3 regions of the Streptomyces sp. H27-D2 genome follow, and region 3 is predicted to be linked to each of the others. Evidence: predicted binding sites of a transcription regulator. Region 3 holds the regulator's gene; each other region holds the start of a gene.
The links. The regulator HrcA, encoded in region 3, represses chaperone genes, less so after heat shock. The targets are predictions, from matches to a motif close to TTNGCACTCNGNNNNNCNGAGTGCNAA.
Positions count from the first base shown of each region.

Region 1: the regulator HrcA is predicted to act here: its motif matches at 2,213-2,239, upstream of groES (co-chaperone GroES).
Region 2: the regulator HrcA is predicted to act here: its motif matches at 1,383-1,409, upstream of groL (chaperonin GroEL).

Region 1 is NZ_JAYMZR010000030.1:26,477-29,850, reverse strand. Features, by position in the region: gene groL (chaperonin GroEL) at 39-1,664, opposite strand; gene groES (co-chaperone GroES) at 1,758-2,066, opposite strand; gene QMK28_RS14280 (class I SAM-dependent methyltransferase) at 2,434-3,374, shown strand, end outside.
Region 2 is NZ_JAYMZR010000098.1:12,427-15,800, forward strand. Features, by position in the region: gene thrC (threonine synthase) at 1-11, shown strand, start outside; gene QMK28_RS28155 (MoaD/ThiS family protein) at 76-351, shown strand; gene QMK28_RS28160 (cold-shock protein) at 916-1,128, shown strand; gene groL (chaperonin GroEL) at 1,592-3,217, shown strand.
Region 3 is NZ_JAYMZR010000001.1:53,339-56,712, reverse strand. Features, by position in the region: gene QMK28_RS00285 (DUF3097 domain-containing protein) at 1-489, opposite strand, end outside; gene QMK28_RS00280 (MBL fold metallo-hydrolase) at 524-1,258, opposite strand; gene hrcA (heat-inducible transcriptional repressor HrcA) at 1,433-2,449, shown strand; gene dnaJ (molecular chaperone DnaJ) at 2,450-3,374, shown strand, end outside.

The sequences.
Region 1 (3,374 bases), on a different contig from region 3:
GATGGCAGTGCCAACGGCTCACGCCGTGACCAGCGTGACTAGTGCGAGTGACCGTGGCCGTGGCCCGAGTCGCCCGACTCGTCGTCGGCCGGCTTCTCGACGACCAGGGTCTCGGTCGTGAGCAGCAGCGACGCGATCGACGCGGCGTTCTCCAGCGCGGAGCGGGTGACCTTGACCGGGTCGATGACGCCGGCCTTCACCAGGTCGCCGTACTCGCCGGTGGCCGCGTTGAAACCGTGGCCCTTGTCGAGCTCGCTCACCTTGGCGGTGATGACGTAGCCCTCGAGGCCGGCGTTCTCGGCGATCCAGCGCAGCGGCTCGACCACGGCGCGGCGGACGACCGCGACACCAGTGGCCTCGTCGCCGGTCAGGCCCAGGCCGCCTTCGAGCACCTTGGAGGAGTGCACGAGCGCGGAGCCGCCACCGGAGACGATGCCTTCCTCGACCGCGGCACGGGTCGCGGAGATGGCGTCCTCCAGACGGTGCTTCTTCTCCTTGAGCTCGACCTCGGTGGCCGCGCCGACGGAGATGACGCACACGCCGCCGGCGAGCTTCGCGAGGCGCTCCTGGAGCTTCTCGCGGTCCCAGTCGGAGTCCGTGGACTCGATCTCGGACTTGATCTGGTTGATCCGGCCCTTGACGTCCTCGGAGCTGCCGCCACCGTCGACGATGGTGGTGTCGTCCTTGGTGATGGTGACGCGGCGGGCGGTGCCCAGTACGTCCAGCTCGGCCTGGTCGAGCTTGAGGCCGACCTCCTCGGCGATGACGGTGGCACCGGTGAGGGTGGCCATGTCCGCGAGCATCGCCTTGCGGCGGTCGCCGAAGCCCGGCGCCTTGACGGCGACGGCGTTGAACGTGCCGCGGATCTTGTTGACCACCAGGGTCGACAGGGCCTCGCCCTCGACGTCCTCGGCGATGATCAGCAGCGGCTTGGAGGCGCCGGCCTGGATGACCTTCTCCAGGAGCGGCAGCATGTCCTGGATCGAGCCGATCTTGCCCTGGTGGATCAGGATGTAGGGGTCCTCGAGGACGGCCTCCATACGCTCCTGGTCGGTCACCATGTACGGCGACAGGTAGCCCTTGTCGAAGGCCATGCCCTCGGTGAAGTCGAGCTCCAGGCCGAAGGTGTTGGACTCCTCGACAGTGATGACACCGTCCTTGCCGACCTTGTCCATCGCCTCCGCGATGAGCTCGCCGACCTGCTTGTCCTGGGCGGACAGACCGGCCACGGCCGCGATGTCCTCCTTGGAGTCGATCGGGCGGGCGGTCGCGAGAAGGTCCTCGGACACGGCCTTGACGGCCGCGTCGATGCCCTTCTTCAGCGAAGCCGGGGACGCGCCGGCCGCGACGTTGCGCAGACCCTCGCGCACCAGCGCCTGGGCGAGCACGGTCGCGGTGGTGGTGCCGTCGCCCGCGACGTCGTTGGTCTTGGTCGCGACCTCCTTGACCAGCTGCGCGCCAAGGTTCTCGAACGGGTCGTCGAGCTCCACCTCGCGGGCGATGGTGACGCCGTCGTTGGTGATGGTCGGTGCGCCGAACTTCTTGTCGATGACGACGTTGCGGCCCCTGGGGCCGATCGTCACCTTCACGGTGTCAGCAAGCTTGTTGACGCCGCGCTCAAGGGCGCGACGGGCGTCCTCGTCGAACTTCAGGATCTTCGCCATGGGTTGCTTCAAGTCCTCTCAAATGAACTACGCCCCGGGCGCCCGGTTGTTTAGGCACGGGAACCCGGGGCGCAGATCAAAAACTTTGGTGAATTACTTCTCGATGATCGCGAGAACGTCGCGAGCCGAGAGGACGAGGTACTCCTCGCCGTTGTACTTCACCTCGGTGCCGCCGTACTTGCTGTAGAGCACGACGTCACCTACGGCTACGTCGAGCGGAAGACGGTTGCCGTCCTCGAAGCGACCCGGACCAACCGCGAGGACGGAGCCCTCCTGGGGCTTCTCCTTAGCGGTGTCCGGGATGACCAGGCCTGAGGCCGTGGTCTGCTCGGCCTCGAGCGGCTGGACCACAATGCGGTCCTCAAGCGGCTTGATGGCAACCTTGGTGCTGGCGGTCGTCACGATCCGACCTCCCCCTTCAAAGGGCTCACGGGAAGTGTCTGTATGGGTGGCGACCTGGTAGGCCCGTCGTCGCGGGATGCCGAACCTGCCCGTCGCTGCGTTGGCACTCCCTGGTGGGGAGTGCCAGATTCGACACTAGGACTCTGTTAGCACTCAGTCAACTAGAGTGCCAATGTCCGAGCCGATTCGCCCCGCTCGGCGGAGCCTGTCGGCCCTCCCGCCGGGGTCCGCGCGGAGCCGCGCGGCGCAGGCGTGAGAGTCCGCCTCAGGGCCCGGACCCCAGTCGCCGCACGGCCCCCGGCCGTACGAGCCGCCGCCCCGGCCGCCCGACGACGCCGCCGGGCCGCGGCCCCGCGACAATGGCCGGGTGGATGTTGATGTTTTTCCCTCGCTGCTGACGGACGAAGGCCGGACCCTGCTCGACGGGCTGCGGGACTACGACCCCGCCGGCGAACTGGCGACCGCGACCCGGCTGCGCCGCGAGCACCCCGTCGCCCTGGTCTCCGCCGCCATCGGCCAGGCCCGGCTGCGGCAACGGGCCGTCCCGAAGTTCGGCGCGGAGGACGCGTACCGGATGTTCTTCACGTCCGACGGCGTCGAACAGGCCACCCGCACCTCCGTCGCGACCTACCGCGCCGAGCGGTTCGCGGCGCTGGGCGTACGGCGGCTGGCGGACCTGTGCTGCGGGATCGGCGGCGACGCGATCGCGCTGGCGCGCGCCGGAATCAAAGTGCTGGCCGTCGACCGCGACCCACTGACCTGCGCCGTCGCGCAGGCCAACGCCGAGGCCCTGGGCCTCGCGGACCTCATCGAGGTGCGCTGCGCGGACGTCGCCGGGATCGACGCCACCGGCTACGACGCCGTCTTCGTCGACCCGGCCCGGCGCAGCGGCCGTGGCCGGATCTTCGCCCCCGAGTCGTACTCCCCGCCGCTCTCCTGGGCGGTCGAGGCCGCCCGCAAGGCCCCGTACGCCGCGCTCAAGATCGCCCCGGGCATCCCGCACGAGGCGGTGCCGCCGGACGCGGAGGCGGAATGGATCTCGGACGCGGGGGGCGTGAAGGAAGCGGTGCTGTGGTTCGGGGCGGGGGCGAGGGAGGCCGGTACGGGGGCACTGGCGGCCGGCGCGGGAGCCAGCGGCACCGGTGGGCCTCGGCTCCAGCCCGGCGGCATGCGCGCCACGCTGCTCCCCGGCCCGCGCACCCTGCTCGGCGCGGGTCTGCCCGACCCGGCAGCCGGAGCGGTCGGGCGGTGGCTCTACGAGCCGGACGGCGCGGTCATCCGCGCGCACCTGGTCGCGGATGTCGCGGA
Region 2 (3,374 bases), on a different contig from region 3:
GTCTCGCATGAGTGTTGCAGTCCCGACCGCGACGATCCGTCCCACCCTGCAGTCGTTCCGAGAGGCTGGCCTCGCATGAGTGTTTCCGTCCGTATCCCGACCATCCTCCGCACCTACACCGGCGGCAAGGCCGAGGTGAGCGCCGAGGGCGCGACCCTCTCCGAGGTGCTCACGGACCTGGAGAACAACCACCAGGGCATCGCCGCGCGCGTGCTGGACGACGCGGGCAAGCTGCGCCGCTTCGTCAACGTCTACGTCAACGACGACGACGTGCGCTTCTCCGAGGGCCTCAAGACGGCCACGCCGGACGGCGCCGGCGTCTCCATCATTCCGGCGGTCGCCGGCGGCTGATGCCGCGCCCGCGCGAGCTCTGTTACCGCCTGGGTGAGTTGTTCCATCCGCCTGCCGCGCGCTGTTCCACCGCCCGTCCTACAGCTCACGCGCTGTTCCACCGCCTGCCTGGGAGACCATGGCGGGCGGTCCGGAAATTGGTTGGCACCTACCGCGCATAGAACCCCATATCTTCTCGAATTGCCCCGTCCGCACACAAGCGGACGGGGCAATTCCGTCGGTTGAAAGGCGATACAGTTGAATGGAACGCCTTCTTCCGGCCCCGTCGGACGCATACGAGAACACGACAACCTGTGCCCAAAGTGTGCGCATCATTTGTCTTCTTGGTGAACTATGCCCGGCCCGAGTTGCCCTGGATTAACGGCAATTGGCCCGCTATAAGCGATCGTCCGTACCCAGAATTCTCGTCGGTGTGACCTGTTGCAGACGGCATTCGTGCAGATACATTCAGCGGCGGTCGACGCGTTCCGGCGCACGCCCTCACCTGTCTTTCGTGGGGGCGAAGTCTGACCCGGGCCCGCGGAGTGCGGTCCTGTGCAAGGGCCAGTAATAGGGGAGTTAGGCATGGCTCAGGGCACCGTCAAGTGGTTCAACGCGGAGAAGGGGTACGGCTTCATCGCGGTCGACGGTGGTGCGGACGTCTTCGTGCACTACAGCGCGATTCAGATGGACGGCTACCGCACCCTCGAGGAAGGTCAGCGGGTCGAGTTCGAGATCTCGCAGGGCCAGAAGGGGCCGCAGGCGGACATGGTCCGCTTGGCCGGACTTCCCGGCTGAGCTCCCGCGGGCATCGGTCCGTGACCGGCCCCCGGCCGGTCACCGACGCACTCACTCACAGCCTTCACTCACGCCGAAGGGCCCGTCCCCCACAAGGGGTACGGGCCCTTCGTGCGTCAGCGGCGAGGGTGGCCGCGCTCGGGGTCGGATCAGAGGCGTACGGGCCCTTCGTGCGTCCGGGCGCGAGGGTGCGGCGAGGAGCGTGCCCGGTGGGCGGGGAGTGGCTGGAGAGGGGCCGGGATCCGCCGGAGGAGCTTGCACTCGACCATGCCGAGTGCTAATCATTGGCGTTAGCACTCTCACGTGGAGAGTGACAGAAGGACCAGGTCGGTGAGGCCCGTTCGACCGCCGGAAATGACCTGGCGATCGGCTGGCCGTCCGTCGCGGGCGCCCCCTGGTCCGGAGTATCCACCTCCCCCAGACTTAGTCCGGGGGGCGCCCAGTCCTGGGAGGACCACTTCATATGGCCAAGATCATCGCGTTCGATGAGGAGGCGCGGCGGGGTCTCGAGCGTGGGATGAACCAGCTCGCCGACGCCGTCAAGGTCACCCTCGGCCCCAAGGGCCGTAACGTCGTCCTCGAGAAGAAGTGGGGCGCCCCCACGATCACCAACGATGGTGTTTCCATCGCCAAGGAGATCGAGCTCGAGGACCCGTACGAGAAGATCGGCGCAGAGCTGGTCAAGGAGGTCGCGAAGAAGACGGACGACGTCGCCGGCGACGGCACGACGACCGCGACCGTCCTGGCTCAGGCTCTCGTCAAGGAAGGCCTCCGCAACGTAGCCGCGGGCGCCAACCCGATGGCCCTCAAGCGTGGCATCGAGAAGGCCGTCGAGGCCGTCTCTGCCCAGCTGCTGGAGCAGGCCAAGGACGTGGAGACCAAGGAGCAGATCGCTTCGACCGCCTCCATCTCCGCCGCTGACACCCAGATCGGCGAGCTCATCGCCGAGGCGATGGACAAGGTCGGCAAGGAAGGCGTCATCACGGTCGAGGAGTCGCAGACCTTCGGGCTCGAACTCGAGCTGACCGAGGGCATGCGCTTCGACAAGGGCTACATCTCCGCGTACTTCGCGACGGACATGGAGCGCATGGAGTCGTCGCTCGACGACCCGTACATCCTGATCGTCAACTCGAAGATCGGCTCGGTCAAGGACCTGCTGCCGCTCCTCGAGAAGGTCATGCAGTCCGGCAAGCCGCTGCTGATCATCGCCGAGGACGTCGAGGGCGAGGCCCTGTCGACCCTGGTGGTCAACAAGATCCGTGGCACCTTCAAGTCCGTCGCCGTCAAGGCTCCGGGCTTCGGCGACCGCCGCAAGGCCATGCTCGGCGACATCGCCATCCTCACCGGTGGCACCGTTGTCTCCGAGGAGGTCGGCCTCAAGCTGGAGAGCGCCGGCATCGACCTGCTGGGCCGCGCCCGCAAGGTCGTCATCACCAAGGACGAGACCACCATCGTCGACGGTGCGGGTGACTCGGAGCAGGTTCAGGGCCGGGTCAACCAGATCCGCGCCGAGATCGAGAACTCGGACTCGGACTACGACCGCGAGAAGCTCCAGGAGCGCCTCGCGAAGCTGGCCGGCGGCGTCGCCGTCATCAAGGCCGGCGCGGCGACCGAGGTCGAGCTCAAGGAGCGCAAGCACCGCATCGAGGACGCGGTGCGCAACGCCAAGGCAGCCGTCGAAGAGGGCATCGTCGCCGGTGGCGGCGTCGCCCTTCTGCAGACCGTCTCCGTGTTCGACAAGATCGAGCTCGAAGGCGACGAGGCGACCGGCGCCGCGATCGTGAAGCTGGCCCTTGAGGCTCCGCTGAAGCAGATCGCGATCAACGGCGGCCTCGAAGGCGGCGTCGTTGTGGAGAAGGTCCGCAACCTGCCCATCGGCCACGGCCTGAACGCCGCGACCGGTGAGTACGTCGACATGATCGCCGAAGGCATCATCGACCCGGCCAAGGTGACGCGCTCCGCGCTGCAGAACGCGGCTTCCATCGCCGCGCTCTTCCTCACCACCGAGGCTGTTATCGCCGACAAGCCCGAAAAGGGCGGCGGCGCGCCCGCCGGCGGCGGCATGCCCGGCGGTGACATGGACTTCTGATCCTCCTGAGGATCAGCGGGCCATGGCTTGACGGCCAGACCGCTTGACAGCTTCACCGCTGGACAGCGTTACGGTTTCACGGCGTTACCGCTTCACCGCATTACAGCATCACCGCTTCACCCTGTACGGCACTGCGTACGGCTTTGTCCTACGGACC
Region 3 (3,374 bases):
GGCGTCCGGCGCGGGGGAGAACGCCTTGACGATCGCGGGCAGATCGTCGATGCCCTCCAGGTACTCCACGACTACGCCTTCGATCCGCAGGTCGTCGCCCCACACCCGCTCGACCAGCTCCGCGTCGTGCCGACCCTCGACGTAGATGCGCCCGGCGCGCGCGACCCGGGCGCGCGCCCCCGGGACCGCGAGTGAGCCGGAGGCGGTGCGCTGGGGTGCGCGGCCCGCGCCGGCCGGGCGCACGAGAGTCACCACGCGCCCCTCCAGGAGGAAGCCGCGCGCGTCCATCGGGAAGACGCGGTGCTTGCCGAAGCGGTCCTCCAGCGTGACGGTCTGCCCCTCGGCCGTCTTCTCGCAGCGGATCACCGCCCCGCAGAAGCCGGTGGTGACCTCCTCCACGACCAGATCGCGGTCCGCCGGGACCTCCGGCGCGGGCGTGCTCTTCTTCCACGGCGGGGTCAGATCGGGACCGTACTCTCTGCTGCGCATCCGGCCGAGGATAGGAACAATTACCGGCTCACGGCTACGACACGCCGAAGCGGCGGGCCAGCTCCTCGCGTTGTGCCCGGACGAATCGGGCATCCACGACAGCGCCGTGCCCGGGGACGTACAGCGCGTCCTCGCCGCCGAGCGCCAGCAGCCGGTCGAGCGCGGCCGGCCAGCGGGAGGGAACGGCGTCCGGACCGGCCTGCGGCTCCCCGGATTCCTCGACCAGGTCGCCGCAGAAGACGACCGGCACCGCGCCGGCGGACTCCGGCGGGACGAGCACTACCAGATCGTGGCCGCTGTGCCCCGGTCCGATGTTCGCCAGCAGCACCCGCCGCCCGCCGAGGTCGAGGAGATGCTCACCGTGCACCGTGTGCTGCGGGCTCACCAGCAGATCGGCCGCCTCCGCCGCCTCATCCGCGGGCATGCCGTGCCGTACGGCGGACGCGCGCGTCTCGTCGCGCGCTCCGGCGAGCAGCACGTCCAGGCCCGTCGCGCCGTAGACCTGGACGCCCGCGAAGGCGGCCGTTCCGAGTACATGGTCGAAGTGGGCATGGGTGAGGGCCACGTGGGTAGCGGGATGTCCGAAGAGCCGTCGCACCTGCTGACGGATTCCGGCGCCCTCAGCCAGCGTGGCGCCGGTGTCCACCACCAGCGCTCCGGTCGCGCCGGACACCGCCCCCACCGTCGCGTCCCAGTGCGGGAGCCGCCGACGTGCCACACCGGGTGCGAGCTGCTCCCAGTTCGTCTCCGTGTTCATACGACGGTTCATACGACGGACGCTAGCGCCAGGAGGCCGGTCGTGCCGCACGTTGTCGGCAGCGCGCGGTACCTTCTTGCCGGGGTCCTGGTACCCGGCCGTACACTGGGCCGAAAGGTTTGGCACTCGCATTCGTAGAGTGCCAGGCAGGAGACACAGGACGACCGGTGGGACTGGAGGTGTGCGGTGTTGAGTGAACGCAGGCTCGAAGTGCTGCGCGCCATCGTCCAGGACTATGTGGGCACGGAGGAGCCGGTCGGCTCCAAGGCGCTCACCGAGCGGCATCACCTGGGCGTCTCCCCGGCCACGGTGCGCAACGACATGGCGGCGCTGGAGGACGAGGGATTCATCGCCCAGCCGCACACCAGCGCGGGCCGCATCCCGACCGACAAGGGCTACCGGCTCTTCGTCGACAAGCTGGCCGGCGTCAAGCCTCTGTCGTCACCGGAGCGGCGGGCCATCCAGAACTTCCTGGACGGCGCGGTCGACCTCGACGACGTGGTGGGCCGCACGGTCCGGCTGCTGGCGCAGCTGACCCGGCAGGTCGCGGTCGTCCAGTACCCCTCGCTCACCCGCTCCACGGTCCGGCACGTCGAGCTGCTCTCGCTGGCCCCGGCCCGCGTGATGCTGGTGCTGATCACCGACACCGGGCGGGTCGAACAGCGCCTGGTGGACTGCCCGGCGCCGTTCAACGACACCGCGCTGGCCGACCTGCGGGCCCGGATGAACAGCCGGGTCGTGGGCAAGCGTTTCGCGGATGTGCCGCAGTTGGTGCAGGATCTGCCGGAGTCCTTCGAAGCGGAGGACCGGGGAACCGTCACGACGGTGCTCGCCGTTCTGCTGGAGACCCTGGTCGAGGAGACCGAGGAGCGGCTGATCATCGGCGGCACCTCGAACCTGACCCGGTTCGGCCATGACTTCCCCGTGATGATCCGGCCGGTGCTGGAGGCGCTGGAGGAGCAGGTCGTGCTCCTCAAGCTGCTCGGCGAGGCCAAAGAATCGGGCATGACCGTACGTATCGGGCATGAGAATGCTCACGAGGGCCTGAACTCCACATCGGTCGTCGCGGTCGGCTACGGTTCGGGCGACGAGGCAGTCGCAAAACTCGGCGTGGTCGGACCGACCCGCATGGACTACCCCGGAACGATGGGAGCGGTACGCGCAGTGGCACGTTACGTCGGACAGATCCTGGCGGAGTCGTAAGTGGCCACGGACTATTACGCGGTCCTCGGTGTACAACGCGACGCTTCGCAGGAGCAGATCAAGAAGGCCTTCCGGCGGCTGGCGCGTGAGCTGCACCCGGATGTGAACCCGGACCCGAAGACCCAGGAGCGGTTCAAGGAGATCAACGCCGCTTACGAGGTGCTCTCGGACCCGCAGAAGAAGCAGGTCTTCGACCTCGGCGGCGATCCGCTCTCCGGAGCGGGCGGCGGCGGTGGCGGAGCCGGCGGCTTCGGCGCGGGCTTCGGCAACTTCAGCGACATCATGGACGCCTTCTTCGGACAGGCCTCCCAGCGCGGCCCGCGCTCCCGGACCAGGCGTGGCCAGGACGCGATGATCCGGCTCGACATCGAGCTGGACGAAGCCGCGTTCGGGACCACCAAGGACATCCAGGTCGACACCGCGATCGTCTGCACGACGTGCAGCGGTGAGGGCGCGGCGCCCGGCACCTCGGCGCAGACCTGTGACATGTGTCGCGGTCGCGGTGAGGTGTCGCAGGTGACCCGGTCGTTCCTGGGCCAGGTCATGACCTCGCGGCCGTGCCCGCAGTGCCAGGGCTTCGGCACCGTCGTGCCCACGCCCTGCCCGGAGTGCGCGGGCGACGGGCGCATCCGCTCGCGCCGGACGCTCACGGTCAAGATCCCGGCCGGCGTCGACAACGGCACCCGCATCCAACTCGCGGGCGAGGGCGAGGTCGGCCCCGGCGGCGGCCCCGCCGGCGACCTCTACGTCGAGATCCACGAGCTGCCGCACCCGGTCTTCCAGCGGCGCGGCGACGACCTGCACTGCACGGTCACCATCCCGATGACGGCGGCCACCCTCGGCACCCAGTGCCCGTTGGAGACCCTGGACGGTCTGGAGGAGATCGACATCCGGCCGGGCACTCAGTCCGGACAGTCGATCCCGC